3 regions of the Streptococcus chenjunshii genome follow, and region 1 is predicted to be linked to each of the others. Evidence: predicted binding sites of a transcription regulator. Region 1 holds the regulator's gene; each other region holds the start of a gene.
What was found. Region 1 encodes HrcA, which represses chaperone genes, less so after heat shock. Its sites were predicted from a motif close to TTAGCACTCNNNNNNNNNGAGTGCTAA; they were not measured.
Positions count from the first base shown of each region.

Region 2: DDV21_RS03570 (ATP-dependent Clp protease ATP-binding subunit) is a predicted target of HrcA. The motif match lies at 8,620-8,646, and genes of this name have one in related genera.
Region 3: groES (co-chaperone GroES) is a predicted target of HrcA. The motif match lies at 2,846-2,872, and genes of this name have one in related genera.

Region 1 is NZ_CP031733.1:2,016,845-2,027,940, reverse strand. It holds partial or broken gene DDV21_RS09700 (IS110 family RNA-guided transposase) at 1-538, opposite strand, end outside; gene DDV21_RS09695 (glutathione S-transferase C-terminal domain-containing protein) at 952-1,995, shown strand; gene DDV21_RS09690 (hypothetical protein) at 2,360-2,842, shown strand; gene DDV21_RS09685 (XRE family transcriptional regulator) at 3,422-4,111, opposite strand; gene DDV21_RS09680 (GlsB/YeaQ/YmgE family stress response membrane protein) at 4,240-4,476, shown strand; gene DDV21_RS09675 (ACT domain-containing protein) at 4,622-4,888, shown strand; gene DDV21_RS09670 (PFL family protein) at 4,904-6,241, shown strand; gene DDV21_RS09665 (histidine phosphatase family protein) at 6,320-7,015, shown strand; partial or broken gene DDV21_RS09660 (M15 family metallopeptidase) at 7,177-7,755, shown strand; gene DDV21_RS09655 (glycoside hydrolase family 73 protein) at 7,756-8,340, shown strand; gene hrcA (heat-inducible transcriptional repressor HrcA) at 8,491-9,525, shown strand; gene grpE (nucleotide exchange factor GrpE) at 9,548-10,075, shown strand; gene dnaK (molecular chaperone DnaK) at 10,319-11,096, shown strand, end outside.
Region 2 is NZ_CP031733.1:702,863-713,958, reverse strand. It holds gene xseA (exodeoxyribonuclease VII large subunit) at 1-522, opposite strand, end outside; gene DDV21_RS03615 (NAD(P)H-hydrate dehydratase) at 758-1,606, opposite strand; gene DDV21_RS03610 (bifunctional methylenetetrahydrofolate dehydrogenase/methenyltetrahydrofolate cyclohydrolase) at 1,596-2,459, opposite strand; gene DDV21_RS03605 (FeoB-associated Cys-rich membrane protein) at 2,560-2,721, opposite strand; gene feoB (ferrous iron transport protein B) at 2,740-4,890, opposite strand; gene DDV21_RS03595 (ferrous iron transport protein A) at 4,887-5,363, opposite strand; gene DDV21_RS03590 (amino acid ABC transporter ATP-binding protein) at 5,612-6,346, opposite strand; gene DDV21_RS03585 (amino acid ABC transporter permease) at 6,353-7,033, opposite strand; gene DDV21_RS03580 (YkuJ family protein) at 7,250-7,480, opposite strand; gene argF (ornithine carbamoyltransferase) at 7,560-8,540, opposite strand; gene DDV21_RS03570 (ATP-dependent Clp protease ATP-binding subunit) at 8,763-11,018, shown strand.
Region 3 is NZ_CP031733.1:153,271-164,366, forward strand. It holds gene DDV21_RS00915 (ABC transporter substrate-binding protein) at 1-884, shown strand, start outside; gene DDV21_RS00920 (ABC transporter permease) at 928-1,833, shown strand; gene DDV21_RS00925 (ABC transporter ATP-binding protein) at 1,830-2,633, shown strand; gene groES (co-chaperone GroES) at 2,901-3,185, shown strand; gene groL (chaperonin GroEL) at 3,406-5,037, shown strand; gene DDV21_RS00940 (zinc ribbon domain-containing protein) at 5,625-7,274, shown strand; gene DDV21_RS00950 (hypothetical protein) at 7,686-8,051, opposite strand; gene DDV21_RS00955 (RluA family pseudouridine synthase) at 8,474-9,349, opposite strand; gene pbp2a (penicillin-binding protein PBP2A) at 9,502-11,096, shown strand, end outside.

The DNA.
Region 1 (11,096 bases):
AGGGTGTAATCTTCGGTCATCAGGGAGATGATAGTGCTAGACCAGAGATTGGTTGTCAGGTTCTCATTCTTGATTTCAGTAGACAAGGTATTGCACTTATAATAAATGTTTTCAATAAAGTGCTGTTTGGTTCTTGTTAGCTGTTCAATAAGTTGGAGCCTCGTTCTGGTTAGATGTTGGAGCGCCACATATTTCTCCTCTTTGAGAAAAGCTGGTGAGAAGCGCTCAGCTCGGAAATAATCGGCAATGTAGAAGGCATCAATGGTATCATTTTTACTTTCTTCAAAGGCTTCCCGATATTTCTTCATCTTATTGGGTTGTTCCACCATGACTTCAACGTTTAAAGCATTTAAGTCGCTATCTTCGTGGAAGAACATGGCAGGATGAAAACTGTAGAGACTAGTAGCTTCCATGCAATGACGATGCGTTCAAAGGCATGGGTTTCATTGAGCTCAAGAACCTGTTTCTTGATTTCAGAAGCACCAACTAGGTCGTTAGTCAGAGAAGCAGTAAATGGCGTTGAGGTATCACTGAGCATGATACAGGTATCACGTTTTGTAGAGCTAACGTCTAAACCGACAAAACATTTCGTGTGGAAGGTCTCCTTTCAATTGGATTTGGACGTTTTCTTGACGACTGTAAGGTTCCCCAGAAACACCTTGACCCAACAGCCTCGCCTAAGAGAATTCTGAGCACTGGCTCACCTGCCGCCTGTAGCCTACTAGATACAGAAGTGAGCCTAGTGGAAACAGCTAGTGTGTTGGAAGTAGGGACAAGGCTTGGGTAACAGACTTTCCATTGAAGTCTAAGCAACAAGGAGAAAAAGAAACAACCATGAGTCCATTCCATGACTCTATTGTTCTGGAAAACCTTGCAATAGTCAAGTTATAAAAATTGTCAACACTTGGGATTGAAACATCCCCATAAACTTATTTTACGAGGAGAAATATTATGCCAAACTATACAAATCCTAATATCAAACCAGTAGAAATAAAACCCCGCCCTGTTGAAACGAAAACGGAAATTGATGAACGCGGTGCTTTTCAACGTCAACCAAACCATTTTACAAGACCATTTGGAGACGGTAAGGGCGAATTGAAGGCAGAAAAAGGACGCTATCATTTATATTGGGCAAAAGGATGCCACTGGTCGAATCGTGCTTCTATTGTTCGAGAATTATTAGGTTTAGAAGATGCCATTTCTGTTACAATTGTCGGACACGATTACAAAGACCCGGAAAAACGCCGATATGGATGGGATTTTGCTGCTTATGAAAACCAAGTTGATCCAACAACAGGGGCCGAATTCTTGTCTGAATTTTATTATCGTGCCGATCCAGACTATACTGGTCGGACAACCGTACCAGCCCTTGTAGATTTAGAAACTTATACAGTTGCCAATAATGACTATCACCGATTGACCAATTATCTGGAAGTTAATTTTAAACCGTTCCAAAAGGATAATGCACCTGATCTTTACCCAGAAGAGCTGCGTAATGATATTGATAATTTGAACGATAATATCCTTTTTCCATTTGTTAACAATGGCGTTTATCGAATGATGTTTGCCCAGTCTTTGGTTGCTTATGAAGAGGCATTCGATGATTTCTTCACAACTTTAGATGTGCTTGAAAAACGATTGGAGAATAATAGATTTTTGTTTGGTGATTATGTTACAGACAGCGATGTGCGCTTTTTTGTCACTTTAGCACGTTTTGATACACATTACTATCGAAATTTAGGTCCAATTAAGAAGCGAATTTCCGAATACACCAATATTTGGGGCTATGCTCGTGACCTGTATGAAATTCCAGCTTTTAAACACAATACTTATTTTCACGATATTGCGCGTGGTTGGGATACAAAAAAAGAAAAATTATTTGTTGATTTCAACTCACGATTTGCTGATGACATTGATTTCGATGCAATATGGTCAGCACCACAAAAAAGAGAATACCTTTCAAAAACGCCCGAACAAAAATTTCTAATAGGTTGATTTATGGAAATAATAAAAAGAGATAACAGGACAAAGATTGCGATTTTCCGAAAAATTGCTTTCTCTCCACTCTCTGCTTTTCAAGTCTGAACTGAAATCATTACAGCTGACCAGATTATTAAAAACCTATGAGAGTTACTGGTTTTGTCTCTCTGTTTTTTAGTGAGCCAAGAAAGTCTGGATGTTTATTCCTCTTAACCAGTTTTTACTAAGGAACAAGTAAGAACTGGCAGGAATACTGCTGTATCAAAAATATACTTTACTGCTGCTTCGGCTATATTCTGAGAATATGACAAAAATGTCATGTTCTTTTTGTTTGCAATTATTTATACTATGCTTATCTTAGTTAAAGGAGTGATTCTGTATGCGGGAAGATGAATTTGACAGTTTATGTAAAAAAGTTAGGCCGATTATTTTAAAGTTAAAACGCAGTTATCACATCCATTTGTGGGATTATAATGACTGGCTGCAGGAAGGAGATATCGTCCTGTTCAGTCTTTTGTATGAACACCCGGACCTATACTATGATGAACTGAAATTGTATGTCTATTTTAAAACCAAATTTTCTAACTATTTAAAAGATGTTATTCGCCAGCAGGAAAGTTATAAACGGAAATTTAATAAAATGGCTTATGAGGAGATTAGCGAAATAGGGCATTGTGTGAGCGATAAAAGTTTAGCATTAGATGATTACGTTGCTTATAAAGAAGTCATTCAGGAAGCGGAGAATAACTTAGATGGGAAAGAAGAGCGTGAAATGTTTCAAAAACTCTTACGCGGAGAACGTTTTGCCGGGAGGCAAAAAATGATAAAAAAACTCCGTCCCTTATTCAAAGATTTTAAATAAAATTGACATTCTAAACGGATAAAAGCTGCGGTGAAATGCAGCTGTCGCGCAGACATTGAGAACCTCCAGCAGAGATATCTGCATTGGAAGCAGTGCAGACTAAAGGCTTCATGCCGCCTGCAGGCAGCTTAAGAGTCATTCAGCGTGCCGCCATCTGCCTATTAATCGTAATAAAGTAAAGAAAACGAGGCAGGGATAATCTGCCTCATTTTTTTAAAGAGATGAGTTTGGCGCGGTGATTGATGGGAAGTTCTTATCCCTTGTCGCTCAAGGGATAGCGATCTCTCTAATCAACTGTGCAGAGGCGGGGCGGCAAAATCGAAATTATCATAAAATGACGATTTACCGATTTTTGTCCCACTCCCTTCCTGACTGAGCTCAATGATCTTGCTTTCGACACCAGATGTGCTTATCATAGACAGTAGTGCATTGACCAAAGAACATTTCCGGACGCTTAGCAGCAGGGAAAAGAAAGCTGTTAAAAATCAAAACTAAGTGAGGGCTGAACGGCCTTTTAATAATTAAAACGGCGAAATGCTGCGGCTGTCCATATAGCAACACGGTGTAGAAACCATTCTTCTAACTTTCAAGCGGCATAAAATTACCTACGATTAAGCCGATAATTCGCGGATTTTCATCGTAAGGGGCGAATTTGTCTGCATAGCGTTTATTAATAGAGACCAAACGCAGCCCGTCTTCTTCGCGGTACACTTTTTTGATGTAAGTCTGTCCATCCCATTCGACCGCATAAATCGCACCGTCATAATCAAAGCCGGTTTGCTTTATAAGAGCAACCTCACCATTTAAAAAGGTTGGTTCCATAGAATCACCGAAAACCCATGAAGCAAAATCGTGATCAATCTCTTCATCGTAAAAAACGGTATCAAAATTACCGTCCCCGAAATACGCAAACCCCGTTCCGGCTGATAATTTCTCAAATACTTTGTAGGGATAGCGTTTAGGGCCAAACTCGGGTTCGGCTATTTTGCCTTGTCTTGTGAGTAAATCCTGTGAAAAGTCCATTACCTTGTCCTTGTTATTTTGGTTTAATTGTGTATAAACTGTTACAATGTCATGTTCAGATAAAAAATAATTTGGTGTGACTTGCAGCAATTCTGCTAATTTTTTTAGATTTTTTTGATTAGGTTTGGTTTTGCCGTTTTCCCAATTGCAGTAGGACGGTCTGGAAATATTTAGCTCTCTTGCTAAGAAGGCCTGTGTCAGCTTTAACTGCTGCCGTCTTTCTTTTAATTTTTTGGCTGAAAACATAAAGCACCTCCTTTGTTAGTTTATAAGCTAACTATAGTTTACCATTTTTTGACAGAAATTCAAGATGTCTCATAAAGTTTTTATAGAGATTTGGCTTTATGCTATAATAAAGGACAAGGAGGGAAAGTATGATTTGGTCTTTACTTATCGGTGCGTTTATCGGAATGCTTGCAGGAGCTATCACTAATAAAGGCAGTTCTATGGGCTGTTTGGCTAGTATTGCTGCTGGTTTGTTGGGTTCTTTTGTCGGGCAGAGTTTGTTCGGCGCTTGGGGGCCGTCTTTAGCCGGTATGTATCTCGTACCTTCGATTTTAGGGGCTGTTATTGTTATTGCGGTTGCTTCTTTCTTTACTGGTGAGAGATAGGCAGGTTTAGCAGCCTTATCCTCGTTATGTGATGAAGCTGCTGCCATTCTAAAATCAAACAGAGAGCTTGTCAGGGATTATTGAGAAAATAGAACTGGCTATGAAAATATGGTAAAATGAGAACAATATAAGCGGAGGTTTACCTATGAAGGCGATTATTACAGTGATCGGAAAAGATAAAACAGGCATTGTAGCAGGAGTATCAGCAAAAATTGCAGAACTGGGTCTAAATATTGACGATATTACGCAAACGGTTCTGGATGACTATTTTACAATGATGATGCTCGTTTCAGCATCGGAGAAAAAAGATTTTACTTGGCTGCGCTCTGAATTGGAAGCACTCGGACATGATTTGAACGTGAAAATCAATATCCAAAGTTCTGCTATCTTTGATGCAATGCATAATTTATAAGCTAGGAGTAGAAGAATGAATATTAAGCAGGTTACTGAAACCATTGAGATGATTGAAGAGCAGAATTTTGATATTCGGACAATTACAATGGGAATTTCCTTGCTGGACTGTATTGATCCGGATATAGAATGTGCGGCCGATAAAATTTATGAAAAAATTGTTACAAAAGCTGCGGATCTCGTGGCCGTCGGCGACGAAATTGCTGCTGAATTAGGTATTCCTATTGTAAATAAACGGGTATCTGTAACTCCCATCGCTTTAATCGGTGCAGCAACTTCTGCGACAGATTATGTCCCGCTGGCTAAAGCTCTTGATAAAGCAGCACATGAGATTGGGGTAGATTTTATCGGCGGTTTCTCCGCTTTGGTACAAAAGGGCTACCAAAAAGGCGATGAGATTTTAATTCGTTCGATTGCCCCTGCTCTTGCAGAAACCAGTAAAGTATGTGCTTCCGTCAATATAGCTTCAACCAAATCAGGCATCAATATGACCGCTGCAGCTGATATGGGCCGTGTGATTAAAGAGACCGCCCATTTATCGGATTTAGGAGCAGCCAGACTGGTTGTTTTTGCTAATGCAGTTGAGGATAACCCTTTCATGGCGGGTGCTTTTCACGGTGTAGGCGAAGCAGATGTTGTTATCAATGTCGGAGTCTCGGGCCCCGGAGTGGTTAAACGTGCCTTAGAAAAAGTACGGGGGGAGAGTTTTGATGTCTTAGCTGAAACGGTGAAAAAAACAGCATTTAAAATTACGCGTATCGGTCAGCTTGTCGGTCAAATGGCTTCAGAACGCCTTGGGGTGAAATTCGGTATTGTTGACTTATCACTGGCACCGACTCCTGCCGTTGGGGATTCGGTTGCGCGTGTTTTAGAAGAAATGGGGCTGGAAGCGGTCGGAACTCATGGGACAACAGCGGCGCTGGCTCTGCTGAATGATCAGGTGAAAAAAGGCGGTGTTATGGCCTGCAATCAGGTTGGCGGTCTGTCAGGAGCTTTTATCCCGGTTTCCGAAGATGAAGGCATGATTGCAGCGGTAAAAAACGGTTCTCTGAATTTAGAGAAATTAGAGGCTATGACAGCTATTTGCTCTGTTGGCTTAGATATGATTGCTATTCCGGGAGATACTCCGCATGAGACCATTGCTGCTATGATAGCAGATGAAGCTGCCATCGGGGTAATCAATCAAAAAACGACAGCTGTACGTATCATTCCTAAAGGAAAAGAAGGGGATTTGTTAGAATTTGGCGGTCTTTTAGGATCAGCCCCGGTTATGGGAGTAAATCAGTCTTCTGCTGCCGATTTTATTGGGCGCGGCGGCCAAATCCCAGCCCCTATTCATAGCTTTAAAAATTAAAAGATATGCACTTGCTGATTTTTGCAAGTGTTTTCATTTCATGTTATAATGAAAAACAGAGTTAGCGGAGGGAAAAGTATGAAGAAAGTGACACTCTATATTGCACGCCATGGGAAAACAATGTTTAATACAATCGGGCGGGCTCAGGGCTGGAGCGATACACCCCTGACTGCACAGGGAGAGCAGGGAATTCGTGAACTTGGCTTAGGTCTGAAAGAAGCCGGACTTGTATTTGACGCTGCCTTCTCAAGCGATTCCGGACGAACCATGCAGACGATGGAAATTATACTAAAAGAATGCCGGCAGGAAGGAATCCCATACAGCCGTGATAAACGGATACGGGAGTGGTGCTTTGGCAGTTTGGACGGCGGTTACGACGGAGAGCTTTTTTACGGTGTGCTGCCAAGAACGAAGGCTTTTGAGAATGGCCGTGATATGAAGGATGTTCCTTATCCGGAGCTGGCAGAAAGTCTTGTTGAGGTTGATACAGCTAATTGGGCAGAACCTTGGCCTGTTTTACGCAAGCGGATTTACGATGGATTTGAAGCGATTGCCAAGACAATCGAGGGTCAGGGCGGCGGCAATGCCATTGTGGTGAGCCACGGAATGACCATTAATACGTTTGTATGGCTGGTAGATGCTAAGCAGCCGCGGCGTTCTCTGGATAATGGCTGTGTAACAGTTGCCAGCTATGAAAACGGTCGCTTTACACTTGAAACAGTCGGTGATATGTCTTATCGGCAAGCAGGAAGAAAGATTTTAGAAAACGAATGAAAAAACGAAATTTACTGACCTCTGTATTGTTCCTTGTCATGTTATCCGTGGCAGCTTTAGCTGTTTATCTCTTTAATTATCAAGGCGGAGAGAACCCAGGTGGTTCGGCTTCAAGTACTGTTTCGTCAAGTGCTGTGGAAGAGGAACAAACGGATTCTGCTTTGCCTGATGTGTCGGCAGATGACTGGGAGTTGGTTCTTGTTAATCGGAATAATATAACTGATGAAATGAATCCTGTTTTGACAGACGTTGATGGTGTATCTGTTGATTCGCGGATTGCAGATAATGTCCGTGCATTTTTAGCTGCAGCTCAGACGATTAACAGCAGGGAGCATTTGATATCAGGCTATCGCAGTGTAGCTTATCAAGAAGAATTGTTTAATACATATGTCAGTCAAGAGCTTTCTAGCGATCCCAGTTTGACTCAGAAAGAGGCAGAAGAGCTTGTTAAAACTTATTCTCAGCCGGCCGGAGCCAGTGAACATCAAACGGGTTTGGCAATTGATATGAGTACAGTGGACTATCTGAATGCCAGTGACCCAGATGTGGCAGCCCAGGTAGCTGTTCTTGCACCTGATTACGGCTTTGTGTTGCGTTTTCCTGAGGGGAAATCCCGCTTTACAGGGGTTGATTATGAGGACTGGCATTTTCGCTATGTAGGGACTGAATCAGCTCAGTATATGACCCAAAATAATCTGACCTTAGAAGAATACATTGCCTTGTTAAAGGAGCGTGATTAATTGAGAAGACGGCTTTCTTTTGCATATTTTCTGGCTTTTGTTTTCATTTTTGTTTTGGTTTTTTGGCTGCCTTTGTCTTCCCGGACAGGGATCCCCAGCAGTACGGAAAAACAGTCTGTTGCCTATACAAAAGAAGAGTTTATTAGAGAAATAGCCCCCACTGTCCAGAAAGCGGCGGCCTCTTACGGGCTGAGGCCTTCTGTGATTCTCGGACAAGCCGTCTTAGCTTCAGATTATGGGAGAAATCTGCTGGCGGTCAAGTACCATAATTTATTTGGCATCGCAGCCCAGCCCGGTGATGATTTTATTGACTTGAAGACTGAGCTTTATGAAGATAATGTCTGGCAGACACGCAGTAAGCGTTTTAAAATTTACCGTTCTTGGGATGAAGCTATTTATGATTATCTTGATTTACTGAAATCGGGTGATCTATGGGGCGAACGAGTCTATGTGCAGATGGCAACACTAAAAGGCTATAAAGGCCCAGCACAGTCTTTGCAGGGAGCGGGTTTTAGTACAGATCCTGATTATGCCTTGAAATTGACTCAGCTTATTGAAGAAAATGATTTAACACAATATGATTAGCAGAAATTTTAGCACTCTTCTAAAAAGAGTGCTAAAATTTTGTGTTTTTCTCTTGACAGTCTTCCTAAAAAGAGTATAATAAAAACATAAGTTAGCAGTCTAAGGTGAAGAGTGCTAACTCTGAAATGATTTGAAAGGAGGGATTGGTTTGTGATTACTCCGCGTCAAAATGATATTTTAAACCTCATTATTGAAATGTTTACTCAGACGCACGAACCTATTGGCTCCAAAAAACTGCAGGCCGTTATTGATTCGAGCAGTGCTACAATCAGGAATGATATGGCTAAGCTTGAAAAATTAGGTTTGCTTGAAAAAGCTCATACATCAAGCGGCCGCATGCCAAGCCCTGCCGGCTTCAAATATTTTGTTGAGCATTCACTCAGTTTTGACAGTGTTGACGAGCAGGATGTCTATCAAGTTATTAAAGCTTTTGATTTTGAAGCATTTAGGCTTGATGATCTTTTGCAGCGGGCCAGTCAGGTTTTATCAGAGATGACAGGCTATACAGCTGTTGTCCTTGATGTTGAACCTGCTCAGCAGAAGCTGACAACTTTTGAGATTGTTCAGTTGAGCAATCATGATGCTCTTGCTATCTTAACACTTGATGAGTCAAAACCAACGACTGTGCAGTTCGCTATTCCGAAAAATTTTCTGACACGGGATTTGCTGATCTTGAAGGAAATTGTTGATGAGCGTTTGCTTAACCGCTCTGTAATGGATATTCATTACAAACTGAGGACGGAAATTCCGCAGATTGTGCAAAAATACTTTGCAGTGACCGATAATGTTTTGGATCTGTTCGATTATATTTTTGCGGAATTATTCAAGGAATCGGTGTTTGTGACAGGTAAAGTCAACTCTTTAGAATATGCTGATTTAAAGACCTATCAGTTTTTAGATGATTCTCAGCGTGTTGCTCTTGCGCTGCGCAGCAGCATACAGGAAGATGAGATGGCCAGTGTCCAAGTTGCTGACAGCAAAGAATCTGCTCTGGCCGATGTCACGCTCTTAACTCATAAATATCTGATTCCTTACCGAGGATTTGGTCTATTGGCTTTAATCGGCCCGATTGATATGGACTATCGCAGGAGTGTCAGTCTGGTTAATGTGATTGGCCGTGTCTTGGTTATGAAACTGGGGGATTATTACCGCTATCTGAACAGCAATCATTACGAAGTGAATTAATAAATAGAAAGAGGTTGAAATCTTGGCAGAAGATATCAAAAATGAAGAAATGGAACAGGAGCCTGTAACAGCAGAAGAGCCTATACAGGAAGCAGAAGAAGCCAGTCCTGAAAAATCAGAGTTAGAGCTGGCAAATGAGCGGGCAGATGATTTTGAAAACAAATATTTACGCGCCCATGCCGAGATGCAGAACATTCAGCGCCGAGCTAATGAAGAGCGGCAAAGTCTGCAGCGTTACCGTTCTCAGGACCTTGCCAAGGCTATTTTACCGAGCTTGGATAACCTTGAACGCGCTCTGGCTGTAGAAGGCTTAACAGATGATGTTAAAAAGGGTCTTGAAATGGTTCAGGAAAGTTTGCTTCAGGCCTTAAAAGAAGAAGGTATTGAGGAAGTTGAGACTGACCGTTTTGACCACAATTTTCATATGGCTGTTCAGACTTTGCCGGCAGATGATGACCATCCCGCGGATACTCTTGCTGAGGTCCTGCAAAAAGGCTACAGGCTGCACGAACGTCTGCTTCGGCCTGCTATGGTAATTGTATATAATTAGGCAGGCGGCAGTGTCTGCAGAAACAGAGGCTATGGTTTTTCCTGCTTCTGTGGTTGTAAACTTGACCGAAATGTCGGTAAACTATAAATGAAATAGAATGGCAAATCAAAGGGCTGAACAAACTGTGCTGCAGATGACAGAGTCTGAAGCAGACCAGAAAAAACAGATTTCTGAATCCGTACTCGGTTTTGCTATCTACATTTATCTAAAATAAAGAAAAATTAATTATACGAGGTAATATACATGTCTAAAATTATTGGTATTGACTTAGGAACGACTAACTCAGCAGTTGCAGTTCTTGAAGGAACTGAAAGTAAAATTATTGCAAATCCGGAAGGCAATCGTACAACGCCTTCAGTGGTATCTTTTAAGAATGGTGAAATTATTGTAGGGGATGCTGCTAAGCGCCAAGCGGTGACAAATCCGGAAACAATCCTTTCTATTAAGTCTAAGATGGGGACTTCAGATAAAGTTGCCGCTAACGGAAAAGAGTATACACCGCAGGAAATTTCTGCGATGATTCTGCAGTATCTTAAAGGCTATGCTGAAGATTATCTTGGCGAAAAAGTGGATAAAGCGGTTATCACAGTTCCTGCTTACTTTAATGATGCTCAGCGCCAAGCGACAAAAGATGCCGGTAAAATTGCCGGGCTCGAAGTGGAGCGTATCATTAATGAACCAACTGCAGCCGCTCTTGCCTACGGTCTTGATAAAACAGATAAAGATGAAAAAGTTTTGGTCTTCGACCTTGGCGGAGGAACTTTTGACGTCTCAATTCTTGAGTTAGGCGACGGAGTTTTTGATGTATTGGCTACCGCTGGTGATAATAAATTGGGCGGTGATGATTTTGACCAAAAAATTATTGACTTCTTAGTTGAAGAGTTTAAGAAGGAAAATGGTATCGATTTAGCTGCAGACAAGATGGCGCTTCAGCGTCTGAAAGATGCTGCGGAAAAAGCTAAGAAAGATTTGTCGGGTGTTACGCAGACACAAATCAGCTTACCGTTTATCACTGCTGGTG
Region 2 (11,096 bases), 1.1 Mb from region 1:
TCCTTGAACCTTGGTGGGAAAAAGAAGAATCTCCACACCTGGAAAACGTCTGGATACTGTTGTTATAATATCACGGATAACCGCTCCGCTGGGACTGGTTACCACGCCAATCTTTTTAACAAACTGCGGCAGGGACTGTTTGTGCTCTGCTGCGAAATAGCCGGCTGCCGTGAGCTTTTTCTTTAGCTGCTCAAACTGAACAGCTAAAGCTCCCAAGCCATCGGGCTCAGCTTTTTCAATAATAATAGAATAGGAACCGCCGGGTTCATACAGCTGAACACGGCCGATGACATTAAGCTGCATGCCTTCTTCTAAGTCAAAACCAAGTTTTTTAAACTGACTGGCCCACATGGTGGCTTGAATCACCGCTTTGTCATCTTTCAGAGAAAAATATTGATGCGCTGGCCGCTTCCGAAAATTGGAAACCTGACCGGTCAGATAAACCCTTTCTAAATAAGGGTCTCTGTCAAATTTTAATTTTAAATATCTGGTCAGAGACGATACTGACAAGTAGTCTGACATATATTCTGCTGCACGGCAAAAGCAAGACAGCCTAAAAGAATAGACTGACCTGCCGGTTTCTTAGCTAAAGTGTTTCCTTTTCCCGTGCCTGCTCCCTTTCTTTGATTTATGTATAGATAAAACCATTATAGCATTTTTACAGGAAAATAGCAGAGAAGGATCGTTAAGAAAACCCTGATTCCTTATCAATCTGGGAATCAGGGCAATCACTCTTTTTGAGCTTAAGGGAGGGGCATTAGCTACCTGCCTTTGCCGACAGTTTTTTCATAGCCTGAGGCAGCTCTTGGCTGATCCGTGTCGGCAGGACTACATAGGCTGTCTGACTGAGCTCATCTGCAATAGCTGAGTGAAGATAGGTAGCTGCTGCAGCAGCTGTAAAAGATGAAACAGAAAATTGAGCAGCAAAGCCTGCAATCATACCTGCTAAAGTGTCTCCCATCCCGCCTGTCGCCTGGTAAGGCCCGCCGACAGTCAGCTCACCTATCTGGCCATTCGGTCCGTAAATCACCGTTCGATGAGACTTAGCCACCAGCACTGTTTGGGGAGGAAAATCTGCCAGTGCGGCCTGATTCTGCTCCGGTGTCTGCTCCTTGATTGTCAGTCCGGACAGACGTTCCCATTCTTTTTGATGCGGCGTCAGAATCAGTTTTTTTGCCTGCAAATCCATATCCCTTTTTTGGGCCAGCAGGTTGAGAGCTGAGCCGTCAATAATCAAGGTTTGCCGGGATAAAGCTTTTGTCATAACCAGTTCAAAACTTTGCTGAGCCAAAAACTCTTCCCCCAGTCCTGGACCGATTAAAACGACATCGGCACGCAAAAGCTCCTGCACAAGCCGCTCTCTGTCTGTCAGAGCAAAGGCCATTGCCTCCGGGAGATGACTGTGCAGGGCTGAAATATTATTCTGATCTGTTGCCACAGTAACCAGACCAGCGCCACTGCTGACACAGGCGACAGCCGCCATGATGATGGCACCGCCGTAGGGAGAGCAGCCGCCAACTAAAAGAACACGGCCAAAAGTCCCTTTATGGCTTTTAAGTGGGCGGGGCTGAACCACATTTCGGACAAAATCTTCCTTAATAATCATTTGCCATCACACTTCTGAGAGCCGCTTGATAGGTCTGTTCCAGCAGCATAGTGATGGTCATTGGACCGACTCCGCCTGGAACAGGTGTAATCAGACTGGCCGCTTCTGCTGCTTCTTCAAACTTAACATCACCAATAAGTTTGCCGGTTTCACTGCGGTTCATCCCGACATCAATAACCACAGCCCCTTCTTTAATAAACTCTTTGGTTACAAAATGCCCAGAACCAATAGCAACAATCAAAATATCTGCTTGTCTGGTAATATCAGGAAGCTGTCTGGTTCTTGAATGGGTCAGCGTCACTGTGGCATTTTTATCCAACAATAGCTGTGCCATGGGCTTACCGACAATATTGGAACGGCCGACTATCACAGCATGCTTTCCTTCTAAATTGACGCCGTACTCATGCAGCAGCTCCATAATGCCCGCTGGCGTGCAGGGAACCATACCGGGACGGCCGCTCCATAAATGACCGGTATTCATCGGATGAAAACCGTCCACATCTTTATTCGGATCAATCGCCAGAATAATTTTTTTATCATTAATGTGCTGGGGCAGAGGAAGCTGGACCAAAATCCCGTGAAAAGCCGGATCAGTGTTATATTGGCCAATAAGCTCAATCAGTTCTTCCTCGCTGACCGACTCGGATAAACGCACTGTTTCACTCCGAAAGCCGGCTTTAAGAGCAGCCTGCTCCTTATTGCGCACATAAATCTGACTGGCTGGATTATCGCCAACCAAAATAACCACTAATCCCGGAACCAGACCGTATTTTTCTTTCATTTGTTTGACTTTTTCCGTTAAAGCCCCTTGCATTTTCTGCGCCAAAGCTTTACCATCAATAATTGCTGCCATATCGTCTCCATTTTAATTTTTTTCTATTATACCAAAAAAGCAGCGAGCTTAAAATGCTGAATTTTAAAAAGTCGCTCAAAAGAAACCCTTCAGTTTAAATTCAGCGAGTTTCTTTTAATCTCTGTCTGGCTGCTTTCTGCATTTCATCTTTCACTGGGCAGGAACAGCCGCAGTCTCCGCAGGAACCTCTCTGCTTGATATAATAGCGCAAACTCATGAACACTGCCCAAATAATCAGGCTGCCAATAATCAAGGTTGACATCATGTTTCCTTTCTAACTTTATTCCTGTACAAGCCCTAAATTATCTATGCTAATCACTTTTCCTTTGAACTGACGCGGTTTTCTGCTGATAAAATACAGCAGCAGGCAGAATAAAGTAAAGGCTGCATAAGTCCAAAACGACAGAGGCTGACCGTAGAAAACAAGTAAACCAAACTGATAAATAATCAAGCTGACAACATAAGCTAAGCCCGTCTGAAAGCCAATCGCTGCCAGCGTCCATTTCAAATCTCCCATTTCACGTTTAATCGCCCCTATAGCAGCAAAACAAGGCGCACAAAGCAGATTAAAAACCAAGAAAGAGTAAGCAGCCAAAGCCGTGTAATCACCTTGCAGGCTGTGCCAAAGCTGACGGCTGGTTTCACCCGCTTCAGGATTGTTATACAGTACGCCGAAAGTCGCAACAACTGTTTCTTTTGCCGCCAGACCCGTAAAAGCGGCAACGGCTGCCTTCCAGTTCCCAAAGCCAAGCGGGGCAAAAAGCCAAGACAGCGCATGACCAAGACTGGCTAAGATACTTTGTTCGGCAGCAACTGCCTGCAAAGTAAAATCATAAGAACTGGTGAACCAAATGAGAACGGTTAATGTGAAAATAATGGTTCCTGCACGTTTCATAAAACTCAGTGCTTTCCCAAAAGCGTAGCGAAAAACAGCTGTAAGTTTAGGCAAATGATAGGCAGGGAGCTCCATGATAAAAGGACTGGTGTAACCGCCTAAAAGACGTGTTTTCTTAAGCGCAATACCTGAAAGGATGATCGCAGCAAATCCTAAAAAATAAGCACTCGGTGCAATCCAAGGATTGTTAGGAAAAAAAGCCCCAGCGATTAAAGCAATAATTGATAATTTAGCAGAACAAGGCATAAAAGTTGCAGTCATGATTGTAATCCGGCGGTCCCGCTCATTTTCAATTGTCCGGCTGGCCATAATTCCCGGAACGCCGCAGCCGGTCGCAATCAGCATGGGAATGAAAGATTTGCCCGAGAGCCCAAAACGCCTGAAAATACGATCCATAACAAAGGCAATTCGGCTCATATAACCAATATCTTCTAAGATACCAAGACAAATAAACAAGACAAAAATTTGCGGCAAAAAGCCGAGTACTGTCCCAACACCGGCAATGATACCGTCAATTATCAATTCTGTCAGCCAGGCTTCCACATGCAGGTAAGTCAGGAAACTTTCGGCAGCAGCAGGAATGTATTCCCCAAACAAACTGTCATTCACCCAGTCCGTACCTATTGTTCCTACCGTCTGTATAGATAAATAGTAGACAATAAACATAGCGAAAGCAAAAATAGGTAAAGCAAGAAAGCGGTTTGTCACTAGCTGATCTATTTTATCAGATAAAGTCATTTTAAAATTGCTGTCCTGACTTTGAGCCATTTTACTGACACGTTCAATAAAGGCATAACGTTCATTGATAACAATCGTTTCGGAATCTTCTGCAAAAATATCTTCTGTTATCTTGATAATATCTGCAATTTCACTTTTCTGAAAAGCCGACAAATCTAAATCTGCCGCTGCCAGCTGATCCCGTTCAAAAAGTTTAATAGCATAGAAACGCTGAGAGGCTTCCGGCACTGTCTGTCCCAGAACTTCGATAATCTGAGCTAAAGCCGCTTCAAATTTACTATCGTAAGTCGGGTACTGAATACTGTCAACGCTTGCCTTGGTCGTCTGACAGGCTTTATTTAAAGCTTTTGTTACTCCTGTATTTTTTAAAGCACTGGTTGCGATAACCGGTACTCCCATCTGATAGGAAAGTTTTTCTAAATTAATAGCTTTCTTCTGCTGCCTAAGCACATCGCTCATATTGAGCGCAATAGTAACCGGTATACCGGTTTCAATCAGCTGTGTTGTCAGGTAAAGATTCCTTTCCAGATTAGTCGCATCAACAACATTTAAAATACTGTCCGCCCGATTGCTCAGTAAATAATCTCTAGCCACTTTTTCTTCAGGACTGTAGGGCGACATGGAATAAATTCCTGGCAAATCCTGCATCAGCACCTGTTTATCCTGTTTAACTCTGCCGCTCTTGCGCTCGACAGTAACTCCGGGCCAATTGCCGACACGCTGATTGGTGCCAGTCAGCAAATTAAAAAGACTGGTTTTTCCGCTGTTAGGATTGCCAATTAATGCTATTTCGGTCATCTTGCCTCCTTTTCATTGATTCTGACTACACTGATCATCTGCGCTTCTGATTTTCTCAGTGTCAGTTCATATCCCCGCAGCCTAAGTTCAAGCGGGTCTCCAAGCGGAGCCCGTTTTCTTAGGAAAATTTTTGTCCTGCGGGTCAAGCCCATGTCCATCAGCCGGCGCTTCGCTTCACCAACAGCATGAATACCAGAAATATAGGCAAATTCTCCCGGCCTCAGCTGCGATAAAGGCAGGCTGGGCATTTCATCCCTTATTTCGGATACCGTAATCTTACTTAAAATAGAGGCATCAAAAGCAAGCCGACTGGACTTTAACATCAAAATCGCACTCGCCTTTGTTTTGGAAATCAATTCCAGCCTGCTTCCCACTTTCAGCCCCAGATTGGACAGATGCCTGATACTGTCTTCAGGCAGATCAATACTAACAATTTGATAAGGCACCCTAACAGCACCATCCTGTAAAATCACCACTTCCACCTCACACCAAGATACAAAGCCCGTTAAGAACGCAAAGAGAAAATAGGCGGTAAGTCCGAAATCTTTTCGATTTCGCGGACCTAGCCTGTGGCAGCACGAACTTAGAAAGAGGGAACAGGGGGAACGCTTTTGAATGAAAGGTTCTGTCCCGCCCTCAGGCGGCTGCAAAATATACTTCTATTGTAACACATTTTAAAGCAAAAAAACGCCGAAAATCAGGCGTTTCTTTTTAGTATCAATCATAAAACCTTGCTTAAAAAGTCTTGGGTGCGCTCTTCCTGAGCTGCTTCAAAAATGGCTTCCGGCTTACCTTCTTCAACAATAACGCCGTCATCCATAAAGATAACACGATCGGCTACCTCTCTGGCAAAGCCCATCTCGTGCGTAACAATGGCCATAGTCATACCGGATTTTGCTAAATCCTGCATGACAGTCAGCACCTCTCCAACCATTTCTGGATCAAGAGCCGATGTTGGTTCATCAAAAAGGAGAACATCCGGATCCATGGCTAAGCTCCTGGCTATGGCAATACGTTGCTGCTGGCCGCCGGACAGACTGGCCGGGTAGGCTTGTGCCTTATCTTGTAAACCAACTCTTGCCAGCAGATCATAAGCTTTTTCCCTTGCCTCTTCGCCAGCTATTCTCTTGGTTTTAATAGGAGAAAGCGTAATATTCTCAAGCACTGTCATATTTGGAAAAAGATTAAACTGCTGAAAAACCATTCCCATTTTTTCCCGCATTTTAAAGATATCATTGCTTTTGTCAGTAATATCCACGCCTTCAAAAGTGATAGTACCCTTGGTAGGCATTTCAAGAAGATTCATGGTGCGCAGAAAAGTTGACTTTCCTGATCCTGATGGACCGATAATGACAACAACCTCTCCCTGTTTAATATCCAGACTGATGCCTTTTAAAACTTCATTTTTGCCAAAATATTTATGAAGATCTTTAATTGAAATAAGTGTCTCTGTCATCAGTTTTTACCTCCCTTGTCCCATTCGGTTTTCAAGTCTTTTTACCAAAGCCGACATAACGGTTGTTACCATCAAATAATAAAAGGCAGCAAACAAGAGCGGGCTGACAGGCATATACGTTGCCGTCACAACAGACTGAGCCCCGTTCCACAGTTCCATAACACCAATGGTCTGCAAAAGCGAACTATCTTTAATAATAGTAATGAATTCATTACCTAAGGCCGGAAGAATATTTTTAAAGGCCTGCGGCAGGATGACATAGCGCATAGCGTTAACCGGACGGATTCCCAAAGAATAAGCGGCTTCGAGCTGACCTTTAGGCACGGCTTCAATGCCGGCACGGACAATTTCAGAAATGTAAGCTCCGCTGTTAAGAGAAAGGATAATAATCCCCGGAAGCAGGCGGGAAAAATCGAGATCGAGCACGCCAAAACCAATAGTCGGGACATGCGTAAAATGCATCCAAGCAAAAGCAATCATAATTTGAACAACCATCGGCGTCCCGCGAAAAACCCAAACATAAAGACTGACCAGCCAATCAAATAGTTTGATATTAGTCCGCTTAATTAAGGAAACTAAAATACCGATAATTGTACCGAAAAAAACCACACAGGCTGAAATCATAATAGTGACTAAAACACCGTAATTAAAATAGGCCCAGTAGGTCGGCAAGAATGAAAGGTTCATTATTTTCTCCTCTATACTATAATCTGTTTTATTATAACATTAATTGAATAAACATACAATCCATTGACCGATTTTAAGATAAGGATCACAGTATCTTAAAAGCAGAACAACAGCCCTTCTAAAAGAGCGATATAGGCTGCATCAGCTGCTGTACTGTAAAGTCTGTTTATAAAAAACAGGGTTAGGAGTAACAACTCCTAGCCCCTCAATCACAGGTTAATATAACAAATCATAAATTTCCATTGCAATAAGATCAATACTGTCAAATGAGTAAGTCTCATGCGCTGCAACATCACGCAGGGTAAAGACCGGGCCTGTTTCTGGCTCATTGCTGAAAGATACCTCTGCCACTACAACACCGTCGCGTTCAAAATTGCGTTTAAGATTGGCTCCGTCAGTCGCCATTAATTCAAGGCGATTGATAATTCTCACTAAGTGTGACTCCATGAATATTCTCCTATAAGTTTATTATCCTTTCTTATTTTAACATAAATGAGTCTAAACTCACAAGAAAAGATACTGTCTTTTATAGTTCTTTTAAGGAATAATACATAATGGCTTTGATAGAATGCAGCCGGTTTTCAGCTTCCTGAAAGATAAGCGAACTGTGTTTTTGAAAGATATCATCGGTTATTTCGAGTTCAGCAAGACCGTATTTTTCATAAATATTGAGGCCAATCTCTGTCTTACAGTCATGAAAAGCCGGCAGGCAGTGCATCACAACAGTATCAGCTTTTCCAGTTTTAGCAAGGAGTTCTGCATTAATTTGATAAGGCAGCAGCAGGTCAATCCGTTCTTTAAAATCGACAGTTTCCCCCATAGACAGCCAGACATCCGTATAAAGCATATCAGCCCCCTTAACTGCTTCAATCCGGTCTGTAATCTCAATAACAGCTCCATTGTCATGTTCTTTGGCGAGAGTCACAATATCTTCTTCCGGCTGCAGTAAAGCAGGTGCAATAATCGTAATATTGACTCCTAAAATAGCTGCTGTGACTAAAAGCGAGTGTGCCACATTGTTGCGGCCATCACCTACATAAGCGATATGCAGACCATCTAAAGAACCAAAGATTTCTTTTAAAGTCATAAAATCAGCAATCATCTGTGTCGGATGCCATGTATCAGTCAGACCGTTCCAAACAGGGACTCCAGAATAACGGGCCAAAGTTTCCGCATCCTCCTGTTTAAAACCGCGGTACTCGATACCATCAAACATGGATCCCAGAACCTTAGCTGTATCGGCAACAGATTCTTTGCGTCCTAGTTGGATTTCATCTGCACCAAGGTAGGTAACATTCATTCCCAAGTCCTGACCGGCAACAGTAAAAGCCGAACGTGTCCGGGTGCTCGTTTTTTCAAAAATTAAAGCAATGTTAAGGCCTTCTAAATATTTATGAGGAATTCTTTTTTTCTTAAGCTCCTTAAAACGGAGGCTCAAATCAATCAATTCCATCAGCTCTTCTTTGCTAAAATCTATTTCTTTTAAAAAAGATATCGGTGTTTTCATAATCAATCTCCTGTATTTTTATACAGATTATTCTACATTATTATTCATTTTTTGGCAAGTCAGTTCTTGGAAAAATTTTTTATCACTCTCATGAAGAAAGTGCTAAATTTGCAAACTTTTTACTTGAATTCTTGTTTTGGGGTGTTATAATATGAGTATAAAGTTTGACCATCTTTGACTAAATGGCCGGAACTGATTGAAAATGACAAGGGAGGTTATCTTATGCTCTGTCAAAATTGTAATTTAAATGAAGCAACAATCCACTTATATACAAATGTTAATGGTAAGCAAAGACAGGTTGATCTTTGTCAGAACTGCTACCAAATCATGAAAACTGACCCTAACAATACTATTTTAGGCGGTCTTAACAAAGATTCGCATGACCAAAGCAATTCTGCTAACCCTTTCTTTGATGATTTCTTCGGTGATTTGAATAATTTCCGCGCCTTTAACGGTCAGCTCCCTAACACCCCTCCTACACAGGCCGGAGGCGGACGGGGCGGAGGCGGCAATAACGGCCGTCCGAACGGACCTCAGCAGCCAAACGGCTTACTGGAAGAATTTGGAATTAATGTTACCGAAATTGCCCGCCGAGGAGACATTGATCCTGTTATCGGCCGGGATGAAGAAATTGTTCGAGTGATTGAAATTCTTAACCGCAGGACCAAAAATAATCCTGTTTTAATTGGTGAGCCTGGTGTTGGTAAAACAGCTGTCGTTGAAGGTTTAGCCCAAAAGATTGTTGACGGAAATGTTCCGCAAAAGCTGAAAAACAAACAGGTTATCCGCCTTGATGTAGTCAGTTTGGTGCAAGGAACCGGCATCCGCGGTCAATTTGAAGAACGCATGCAAAAGCTTATGGAAGAAATTCGTAAGCGGCAGGATGTTATTCTTTTTATTGATGAAATTCACGAAATTGTCGGGGCAGGTTCTGCCGGTGACGGCAATATGGATGCCGGCAACATCCTTAAACCAGTTCTGGCCCGCGGAGAACTGCAGTTAGTTGGAGCAACTACGCTCAATGAATACCGGATTATTGAAAAAGATGCTGCGCTGGAACGTCGGATGCAGCCGGTTAAAGTAGATGAACCTTCTGTTGAAGAAACGATCACTATTCTTAAAGGTATTCAAAAGAAATACGAAGATTATCATCATGTCAAATATAGTGATGATGCCATTGAAGCTGCTGCTCTTCTCTCTAACCGCTATATTCAGGACCGTTTCCTGCCGGACAAGGCCATCGATCTTTTAGACGAATCCGGCTCTAAGATGAATCTGACCTTAAATTTTGTTGATCCTAAGGAAATTGACCAGCGGCTGACTGAAGCCGAAAACCTTAAGGCTCAAGCTACCCGTGATGAAGATTACGAGCGGGCTGCTTATTTCCGCGATCAAATTGCTAAATATAAGGAAATGCAGAAACAAAAGGTTGATGAACAAGATGTCCCTGTTATTACGGAAAAAACGATTGAAGGCATTGTAGAACAAAAAACAAATATTCCGGTTGGAGATTTGAAAGAAAAAGAACAGTCACAGCTTATCAGCTTGGCTGATGACCTAAAAGCGCATGTTATCGGCCAAGACGATGCCGTTGACAGAATTGCTAAGGCTATCCGCCGTAACCGTGTCGGTTTAGGGACACCTAACCGCCCTATCGGCTCCTTCCTTTTTGTCGGCCCTACCGGTGTTGGGAAAACTGAGTTGTCCAAACAGCTGGCTATCGAATTGTTTGGGTCGGCGGACAGCATGATCCGCTTCGATATGTCGGAATACATGGAAAAGCATTCTGTAGCTAAGCTGGTAGGAGCGCCTCCGGGCTATGTCGGCTACGAAGAAGCCGGTCAGCTGACGGAACAAGTGCGCAGGAATCCTTATTCACTGATTTTGCTTGACGAAGTGGAAAAAGCTCATCCGGATGTTATGCACATGTTCTTGCAAGTACTTGACGACGGACGTCTGACAGACGGCCAAGGGCGAACAGTCAGCTTCAAAGATACTATTATTATCATGACTTCAAATGCAGGTACAGGTCATGCTGAAGCCAGTGTCGGCTTTGGCGCAGCCCGTGAAGGGCGGACTAATTCTGTTTTGGGCGAGCTCAGTAACTTCTTTAGTCCTGAATTTATGAACCGTTTTGACGGAATCATTGAATTCAGAGCACTGGATAAGGACAACTTGCTGCACATCGTTGATTTGATGCTCGATGATGTCAATGCCCGGCTCAGCCACAGCGGCATTCATCTCGATGTCACAGATAAAGTAAAAGAGAAACTCGTTGATCTGGGCTATGATCCAAAAATGGGAGCCCGTCCGCTGCGGCGTACCATTCAGGAAAATATTGAAGATGCGATTACCGATTATTATCTGGAAAATCCAAACGAAAAAAATCTTAAGGCAGTCATGTCCAGCAATGGAAAAATTGTGATTAAATCTGCTAAAAAAGTAGAGACCCCAGCTGAAGCAGTTTCTGCTGAATAAATGAGTAGAGTACAAACACTTCTGCCGGCAAATACCATAAAACCTCCTTCAGATCCAAGGTAAAATTGGTCTGAGGGA
Region 3 (11,096 bases), 580 kb from region 1:
CAAAGACAGCAGCAAGCGATGCTAAGCATATCGGCATTTTGCAGTATGTGGAACATGAATCCCTGACTGCTGCCCGGAAAGGTTTTATCGATGAACTGAAGAAAGAAGGCTATGTTGATGGTGATAATATTGTCATTGACTATGAGAATGCGCAGGGGGATCAGGCAAATCTGCAGACAATTTCTGAGAGTCTGGTTCAGGACAATGATCTTGTTTTAGGTATTGCAACTCCTGCAGCTCAGGCTTTAGCAACAGCTACATCAGATCTTCCTGTCTTATTTACTGCTGTTACCGATCCTGTGTCAGCTAAGCTGGTTGATTCTATGAAAAAGCCTGGAGCCAATGTGACAGGAACGAGTGATCTTTCGCCTATTGATAAACAGGTTGAACTGCTGCAGGAAGTCCTGCCAGATGTCAAAAAAGTGGGAATCATGTATACGACTAATGAGCGGAACTCAGAGGTTCAGGTTGACGAAGCGAAAAAAGCTTTCAAAGCGGCTGGGATCGAAACGGTTGTTAAGGGCATCTCATCGACTAACGATGTTCAGGATACGGCTAAAAGTTTGATGAATCAGACCGAAGTGCTCTTTATTCCGACAGATAACACGATTGTCAGCTCTATTTCCTTGATTACCGATCTGTCCAAAGAAATGAAAATTCCGGTTGTCGGAGGCTCTGCTGATGTTGTGGAGAGCGGTGTGCTCTTTTCCTATGGGGCTGATTACGAGGCCCTTGGCCGTCAGACCGCCCAGCTGGCTATCAAAATTTTAGAAGGAGAAGAGCCGAGTGATGTTCCGGCTGAGTACCCTGATACACTGCAGGTCGTTGTCAATGAGGAAATGGCAGAAACATTGGGTATTGATATAAGCGTTATCAAAGAATAAAAGGAAATTGGACTGAAACTGAATTTATGCAAGAGAGGAAATCATGACAGATATAGTATTATCAAGTGTTTCACAGGGGCTGTTGTGGTCGGTCATGGCTATCGGCGTCTTCTTAACTTTTCGTATTTTGGATATTGCTGATCTTTCGGCTGAGGGCAGTTTTCCTATGGGAGCCGCTGTTTGTACCTTGCTGATTGTGAATGGTCTGCATCCTTTTTGGGCTACTATTGCCGGTATGCTTGGCGGCATGCTGGCTGGAGCGGTATCTGGTTTTATGCATACGAAGATGAAAATTCCAGCGCTTTTGACAGGGATTATCACTTTGACGGGACTGTACTCTGTTAATCTGCTGATTCTGGGACGTTCTAACCTTTCTCTTTCCGGACAAACCACTTTGGTCAGCATCGTTCAGGATTGGGGATTGGAAAAAACAACGGCCGTTCTGCTTATTGGCGCTGCTTTTGTCGGAGCTGTTATTCTTAGTCTGGTAGTGCTGCTCAATACACAGATTGGTTTAGCTCTGCGGGCTACCGGCGACAATCTGGCTATGGGTGAAGCAAATGGTATCAAGGTTGACCGTATGAAAATTATTGGCTATATGCTGAGCAATGGCCTGATAGCCCTTTCCGGTGCACTTTTAGCTCAGAATAATGGCTATGCTGATTTAAATATGGGAGTCGGAACAATTGTTATCGGCCTTGCTTCTATTATTCTGGCAGAAGTTATTATTAAATATCTTCCTTTAGGGAAGCGTCTGCTGTCCATTGTCTTGGGAGCTGTGCTTTATCGCTTGATTATTGTTATTATTCTGGCTATGAACGTAGATGCCCAGATGATTAAGCTGGTTTCGGCACTTCTTTTAGCCTTGATTCTCTATGTGCCTGAAATCCGTGCGAGATTAAAAGTTAAACCGGCCAGCATGCTGAAAACAGAGGGAGATAAGCGATGACTTTATTGACTTTAACCGATATTCATAAAATTTTTGAAAAAGGTACGGTAAATGAGAACCATGTTTTACGCGGTTTAAACTTAGAGATTAACCAAGGAGATTTTATTTCAGTTATCGGTGGTAACGGTGCCGGAAAATCCACGCTGCTCAACAGTATAGCCGGTGTCATCGATATCGATCAGGGAGATATCCTGCTGGAAGGACAGTCGCTCCGCAAAGACTCTGTTGCAAAGCGCTCTCAAAAAATCAGCCGTGTTTTTCAGGATCCGCGCATGGGGACAGCAACTAATCTATCTATTGAAGAGAATATGGCAATCGCCTATTTTCGCGGGAAAAAACGAAGTCTTTTCAAAAAGGCTGTGACTGATAAAGATAGGGCCCTTTTTAAAACAGCTTTATCTGAATTAGGTTTGGGACTGGAGGACCGTCTGAAAACAGACGCTGCCTTTTTATCCGGCGGACAGCGTCAGGCTTTAACTTTAGCAATGGCTACTCTGGTTCGTCCGAAGCTTCTTCTGCTTGACGAACACACCGCCGCTCTTGATCCGAAAACCAGCGATATGGTTATGGCTCTGACCAAAAAGATCGTCGAAGAACAGCAGCTGACAACATTGATGATAACGCACAATATGGAACATGCCATCGCTTACGGCAATCGTTTAGTGATGCTTTACCACGGGAAGATTGTCGTTGATATCGGAGGTAAAGAAAAAGAGTCTCTGACGGTTGCTCAGCTCATGGATCTCTTTCATAAAAACAGCGGTGAAGTTCTGTCAGATGACGCTTTAGTTTTAGGCTGAAGAAACCCTAATGGTTCATCTGCCGGCTACCTCTTAGACATTTGACTTGCTAGCGGCCTTAGGGCCGCTTTTTGACGTTTGATGCCCCCCTCTTTTTAAGCTTGGAATCGGGGTGTGTCCGTGGCTCCTCTCCCTGTCTTTGATGGATTTTCTAAAAAAATGAGTTTTCTTCTTGACTATTTTTGACCAAGTGATACAATAGATTTTGTAAGTTAGCACTCAGGGATTAAGAGTGCTAAAAAGAAAGTATTATTTGGAGGTAAAAGGATGTTAAAACCATTAGGTGACCGCGTAGTCTTAAAAGTAGAAGAAGCAAAAGAGCAGACTGTTGGCGGTTTTGTTCTTGCTGGCAGCAGTAAGGAAAAAACACAATTAGCAACTGTACAAGCTGTTGGAGCCGGGACTCGTGCTTTAAATGGTGATTTGATTGAGCTGAGCGTCAAGGCTGGCGATACTGTTGTCTTTGAAGAGTTTGCAGGTGTAGAAGTAAAAGATGAAGGCGAAAGCTACCTGCTGGTTCATGAGTCAGATATTTTGGCTGTTGTCCAATAAGCAAAATAATGCAAGGGACCGGTTTTTCTGTCTTTCTGTTCTACCTTACACCGTAGGAAATCTCAGTGCATTTTTTGCTGAGAAGCCTAAAAGTAGGATGAACAAGGTCTGGACAGTGTTCGCCTCTTGAAATAAGCAGGGGTGCTATGAAAAGCCGGTATGATTAAAAACTTCGAATGACTGTAATATTAATGTGATTTTAGAATGAGGTATATAGAGAATGGCAAAAGAAATTAAATTTTCATCAGATGCAAGAAGCAGCATGGTACGCGGTGTCGATACCTTGGCTGATACAGTTAAGGTAACCTTAGGTCCTAAGGGACGCAATGTTGTCCTTGAAAAGTCTTTCGGTTCCCCCTTAATTACAAATGACGGGGTGACAATCGCTAAAGAAATTGAATTGGAAGATCATTTTGAAAATATGGGCGCTAAACTGGTATCAGAAGTAGCGTCTAAAACAAATGATATTGCAGGGGATGGGACGACAACAGCTACTGTTTTAACACAAGCTATTGTGCGCGAAGGCTTAAAAAATGTCACTGCGGGTGCTAATCCTATCGGTATCCGCCGCGGTATTGAAACAGCTGTAACAACTGCTGTAGAAGAATTAAAGGCGATTTCACAGCCCGTTTCAGGTAAAGAAGCTATTGCTCAGGTTGCTGCTGTTTCATCGCGTTCTGAAAAAGTCGGCGATTACATTTCTGAAGCTATGGAAAAAGTCGGCAATGATGGTGTTATCACTATTGAAGAGTCACGCGGTATGGAGACTGAACTGGATGTCGTTGAAGGGATGCAGTTCGACCGCGGCTACCTCTCTCAATACATGGTGACAGATAATGAAAAGATGGTTGCTGAACTGGAAAATCCTTATATTCTGATTACTGATAAGAAAATCACGAATATTCAAGATGTATTGCCTTTGCTGGAGGAAATTCTTAAAACCAGCCGTCCGCTTTTGATTATTGCTGACGATGTGGAAGGTGAAGCTCTGCCGACCCTTGTTCTCAATAAGATCCGCGGGACATTCAATGTTGTTGCCGTTAAAGCACCCGGTTTCGGTGACCGCCGCAAGGATATGCTGGAAGATATTGCAGTATTGACAGGCGGTACCGTGATTACCGAAGATTTAGGTCTGGAACTGAAAGATGCCACAATGGCGGTTCTTGGTCAGGCGAATAAGGTTACTGTTGATAAAGATTCAACAGTCATCGTTGAAGGTGCCGGTGACAGCGATGCTATCGCTAACCGTGTTGGCATTATCAAATCACAGATTGAAACAACGACATCTGATTTTGACCGTGAAAAACTGCAGGAACGTCTGGCAAAATTATCCGGCGGTGTTGCTGTCATCAAAGTCGGTGCAGCTACGGAAACCGAGCTGAAAGAAATGAAACTGCGTATTGAAGATGCTTTAAATGCAACACGCGCAGCTGTTGAAGAAGGAATTGTTGCCGGCGGCGGAACAGCTTTCGTCAATGTAATGAGCAAAGTTGCGGCACTTGACCTGGACGGTGATGAAGCAACGGGCCGCAACATTGTGCTGCGTGCTTTGGAAGAACCTGTCCGCCAAATTGCTGTTAACGCAGGTTATGAAGGTTCAGTTGTTATCGAACGTCTGAAAAACAGCCAAGCAGGAACTGGTTTCAATGCAGCAAGCGGTGACTGGACTGATATGGTTGAAGCTGGTATCATTGACCCTGTCAAAGTGACTCGCTCTGCTCTGCAAAACGCAGCCTCAGTTGCCAGTCTGATTCTGACAACAGAAGCTGTTGTGGCGGATAAACCGGCTCCTGAATCTGCAGCTCCTGCGGCTCCAGCGATGGATCCTTCAATGATGGGCGGCATGATGTAAATATAAAATGAAACCCTTGATTTATCAGGGGTTTTACTATTTATTTTTGTCTTTTGATTATGATAAGGGGCACTTTGGGGGCAAACTATAATTGATCGAGTCTATCAATGATATTTTTGGGGCTTGCTTAGTTACATGGCTATAGATTGATAAAGCAGTCCCTGCATCCGAATGTCTGAGGTTTAAAAGCATGTTTTTCAGCGAGTAGTAGATCGGCAGGGGCTAAGGACATGAGGGCTGGATATTTTTCCAGTACTAACCCCTTCTCCTCTGCTTTGCTTTAAAATAGTGTTGTCATAGGAAGGCTGATAGGGTGCCTTTTGCTGAGGGACACTGATGAGTAGCGTTCCGTTGATTTTATAGCTTTATTCTGCCTTGCTTATTCTATAGCCGTCTAAGATATTCTATATCAGTCTGTATAGCTGCCCTTAAATTTGCTGTCCATTACCGGTTCTTTCAGCAAGGCTGTTTGAACGGAAACCGCCGGCCTTTAATTGTTTGGTATAAGGTTTGTAATAGGACTGTAAGGGAACTTTTGTTATAATGACATTATTACCATATGTTTTTTGACAAAGGAAGGTTTTATTTTGGGTAAGAAATTATGGCTGAGACTTACTGAAACTGCAGGTACTTTATTTGCTAGAAAAGGTGTGCAAATCAGTCTGGGCGTTCTAGTGATATTGCTCTTGCTCTTTAGCGTTTGGGGACGAATGGTTTTTTCTAAAACCAATCTCATTAAGGACTACGTAGCTGCAAGAAGCGATAAGTCAGGTGATGCTTTTGAGAATATAAAAGGCTATTTAGTCTGGGCGGATACTAAAGAGCAAGTGACCAATGATGATGTCAAATATGCTAAATACAGTGCAATCAGTGATAAAGAAGCTCAGCAACTGGAAGAGGAACTTGGAAAAGCTGATGAATCCGACGACTATTATATTACACGAGTTGGTACGCGCTTTCTCTTTTTTCCGGACTACCGTATTGCGATGAAACCTATGAGTCTGACTGTAAAAACAAATCTGCCCAATATGGATGTTCTGCTGAATCAAAAACGCCTCGCCTTCAGCGATTCGGAAGATTACAGTGTAACCGTTGACCGTCTGCCGGTATCGGATAATTATACAGCCAGCATTTCCGGCAATTATAATGGTAAACCTGTCGAATTGAGCAAATCTTATGACGGTGAAAATCAAGTCTTGGATTTGCATATTTCTTTCAAGAATTTTACTGTTAACAGCAACTTAACGGATGGTGATCTATATTTTGGAGAAACCAAAGTGGCTTCTTTGGCAGACGGAACTTATCAAGTTGAAGATTATCCTGTTACCGATTCGGTTGATGCTTACGTTAAAAAAACCTTTGAGGACGGAGATCTTGAATCCAATAAGCTGCCTCTTGCTGAGATTGCTGAAGGCAGCACAGTAGACTTAAACGTGGATAATCTGCTGGATGAAACGGGAGCTGTTCAGTATTTGCAGACCGTTTTTGACCAGCTGACTGCATATGCTGAGACAAAACAGGATTCTAATAATTTGTCGGCTATTTTTGAAAAAGGGGCCGCTAATGATTTCTACAAGGGACTTAAAGACAGTGTTGCTGACAAATTAGAGAAGGACAGCCGCAAAGCTTCCAATTTTAGTATCAGCGATCTGACTTTAAACAGCTTAGAACAGATAGGCAAGGACAGCTATTTATTGGATTTTTCTGTCGCTTATGCATTTTATTATGATAAGGCAACAGATACTGAGAAGAGCACTTATGGCAATATCGTTCAGGCTCTGACGGGACAATTGACCCTGAAAAAGACGGATTCGGGCTATCTTGTTTCTCAGTCTGGTCAGAAAAATCTTACTGTGACATGGGAAGATAATCAAGTGGAGGCTGATCCGGATCTGCCGGATGGTTTGCTTGGCAGCTGGGAGGCCAAACAGTCTGATAAAACAATCAGCATAACCTTTGCAGAGGATGGGACAGTAACGAAGACTATTGATTATAAGGACAGTAATAAAGAAGATAAAACAGTTACCGCTGTGATCGAAAGCGTAGAAACGGCGGGTGATAATACATATCGTTATACTTATGAGTCAGGAAGCGATCCGTCAGCTTTTGTTGCAGCAGATACAGTGGAAGACGCTGATAAATACCAGTACGGTGTCAAACTCAATGGCTCTAAGCTTACTTTGCTTATATGGGAAGACGGCAAGGAAAAGACTGACCTGACCCTAAAGAAAAAATGACAGGTCTTCTGATAGTTCTTTACCTTTAAAAAAGGATTGAAAACACTGAAAATATTAATATGAGGATTGCCTTCTGCGTTGAAGCATAGAGGCAGTCCTCTTTACTTAATTTTAGTAAATAGATTTCAAATTATCTGAGGGAGCGGCTAATTCAGCACTTAAAGAATCAAACAGTTTAAATGCAATGGCTGCCATCTAAGCCTGAAATGGCACCTGCCAGTACTGCAGACTTCAAAAGTATCAATACAAATAAAGCTTATAGAAACAATACAAAAAGGAGCAGCCGCGCAACTCCTTCGAATCATTTAGGGAAGGACAGACTAAGACGTGATTTTTACAGTACAAATTTATGGCAGCCGGTAATCGTGTCAGATAAAAATCACTAAAAACAATAAAGTATCATTTTGAGACTCAATCTTCAAGGGTATTGATGAAGTCATCAAAATTTTTGGTAGTAGCTGGGTTAATGGCACGGTAATCAAATTTGCAATGGATTAAGTTCCTTAACTCAGCAATTTTTTTATTGACCGCAGGATTTTTCGACTGATCTAACAGTGTTATTGTTGTGCGGCAAGTAGCAATATTATGATGGATCTCATCGCCAAGGGCAAAAGCGCCAATTAAGATTTTATCTTTGAGGACAACAACAATAGAAACGGGGCCTTTATAAAGACGTTCTGGACGAATTTTCCAGCTAGCCCCTACTTCAGCATTAAATTTGTCAATAGAATTTCCAGCCAGCAGGTTTGTGGTTGTTTTAATAATTAAAATTTTCATCAATTTATCTCTCTTTTCAAGATACAAAGACCGTTAAAAAATCCGTATGAAAAGGCGGTAAGCCAGAAATCTTTGATTTCGTCTGCGCACCCCTGCCAGGACGACTAGAATGGTGCGGTCGGCTGTTAAGACGACAAAGCCTTCAGACGTCTACGGCTGGCGGTAAGCCAGAAATCTTTGATTTCGTCTGCGCACCCCTGCCAGGACGACTAGAATGGTGCGGCCGGGCTGTTAAGACGACAAAGCTTTCAGACGTCTACGGCTGACGGTAAGTCCGAAATCTATGATTTCGCAGACACACCTCCCGCTGGGATGAATAAAAAGCTACAGTCTTATAAACATTTAAAGCAGCTGAAATAAACGTCAAGCGGCTTAGAATAGCAGCAGCGCTGTTTACAGGCTGAGCCATCAGACATTAGGTGTTAGGTTTCGTTAGCCCATAGCGCTGCCATCGTTTTAAAACTAGCTGACTCTGCCTTAACCGTCACAGATTTTAAGGTCAGGGGATGTCTGAAACTCAGCTGATAGGCATGCAGCATCAGACGGCTGCATGTGACTGTACTGTAGAGGGGATCGCCTATCACAGCGTGCCCATGGTGAGCCAGATGGACACGGATTTGGTGAGTTCGGCCAGTCTCTAAGGAGCAGTCAAGCAGGCAGGATTCACGATATTGTGCCAACCGTTTCACCTTGGTGATGGCTGATTGCCCTTTTTGGTCTACCAGCCGTTTGCGGCGGTCGTGGCGGTCACGGCCGATTTTTTCCTTATAGACCCGGTTGGCAAGAGGGAACTGTCCTTGGGCTAAGGCTAGATAATGGCGGACAATCTGTTTGTCTTCCAACAGGCGGTTCAGAATAGGAAGAATAAAGGGATTTTTTGCAAACATCAGAGCACCGCTGGTTTCTTTATCCAAACGATGGACCACATAGCAAGTTTGACCAGCGTAGGCAGAGACATGGTTAAGCAGAGCAAGTTCACCTGGTTCATTACCATGTGTTTTCATGCCTTCTTCTTTATTGACGATAATGATGTGCTCATCTTCATATAGGCAGTGAACCTGTTTTTTATCCCCCATTATAATAGTTTTGACAGGATAATCCTCTTCGTCAAACTGTAAATAAAGGGTATCGCCGGGATTGGCCTGATTTTGCCAGTGTACTGGCTGACCATTGAGCCAGACATGTTTTTTACTGCGCAGAAAATGCCGGATTTTCCGTGGAATAAGCAGATGCTTTTCTAAAAGTTCTTTCACTGTACAAGATTCGTAAGGATTTATGATGGTTACTGCAAATGTCATGCTTTTATTATAGCATGATGTCTCTCTGCTGAGAATATCGAGCTCAAAAGAATCACTGCTGCTTTCTCTTTTTTTGCCAGCAGCTTATGCTTCTTAGCTGGTTTTTACAGTTTCCGGCTGTCGATTTGCGGTAAAATTGCTATAATAAATTTATGACTATTATTGAATTACTGAAAAAAAAGTTTTTTCCGAAACGGTTAAATCAGCCGACTACTGATGAAAACTCTCAGTTCGGCGGCAAAACGACTGATTTTTCCGAACAGGATCATTTGGATGAGACCAAAATTTTTCAAGAAGAGAGCTTAGATGAAAGCGAGCTGGCTGGGGAAAGTGACAAAGCCAGTGCTTATCAGCGCAGCCGCAGCTATCGGGAAAAAGAAAAAGAACGCCCAGCCTGGCTGCAAACCCTAAGCCGTTTTGTACCATCGCCCAAAAACCCTATCCGTCGTTTCTGGCGTCGCTACCGTATTGGTAAAATTCTGCTGATTGCCGCTGCTGTTTTTGTTTTGGTGGTAGGCTCTTATCTTTTTTATCTGGCCAAAACAGCCAAAGTTTCTGATTTACAGGAGGCACTGAAAGCGACTACAGTTATTTATGACCGTAATGAGGAATATGCTGGCAGCTTGTCCGGCCAAAAAGGCAGCTATGTAGAACTGGACGCCATTTCTGATGATTTAGAAAATGCGGTCATTGCGACTGAGGACAGGAGTTTCTATAGCAATAACGGCATTAATATCTCTCGTTTTCTATTAGCGGTCGTCACTTTTGGAAAATTTGGCGGCGGATCAACTATTACGCAGCAGCTGGCTAAAAATGCTTATCTGACTCAAGACCAGACCATCAAGCGGAAAGCACGGGAATTCTTTTTGGCTTTAGAGCTGACCAAAAAATACAGTAAAGATGAAATTCTAACCATGTATTTAAATAATGCTTACTTTGGCAATGGTGTTTGGGGAGTTGAAGATGCCAGTCAGAAATATTTTGGGACCAGTGCGGCCAATCTTAGTCTTGATGAAGCTGCAACCTTAGCTGGAATGCTGAAAGGTCCGGAAGTCTATAATCCTTACTACTCTATTGAGAATGCTACTAACAGACGGGACACTGTTTTGGCTAATATGGTGGCTGCGGAAAAAATTACAGAGGAAGAAGCCGATCAGGCAGCAGCAGTAGGTTTGGGCAATCAGCTGGCTGATACCTATGTTGGTAAATCTGATGATTACCAGTATCCTTCCTATTTTGATGCTGTGGTCAATGAAGCGGTTGAAGTCTACGGTCTGTCAGAGGAAGATGTTGTCAACAATGGTTATAAAATCTATACAGAACTGGATCAGAATTATCAGTCCGGTATGCAGCTTACCTTTGATAATGACAGCCTCTTTCCTGTCTCAGCCTATGACGGAACCAGTGCCCAAGCCGCCGGTGTCGCTCTTGATCCTAATACTGGCGGTGTTCGCGGGCTTATCGGCAGGGTCAACAGTACAGAGGATGTCTCTTTCAGAAGTTTTAATTATGCCACACAGTCTTCCAGAAGCCCCGGTTCCACCATTAAACCTCTGGTTGTCTACGCGCCAGCAATCGCGGCCGGCTGGAGTGTAGATAGAGAGCTGCCTAATACGGTGAGGGATTATGACGGCTATGCGCCGACCAATTACGGCGGTTATGAGTCAGAGGATATTCCTATGTATCAGGCTTTGGCAAATTCTTATAATATCCCGGCTGTCTATACACTGAATGAACTGGGAATTAA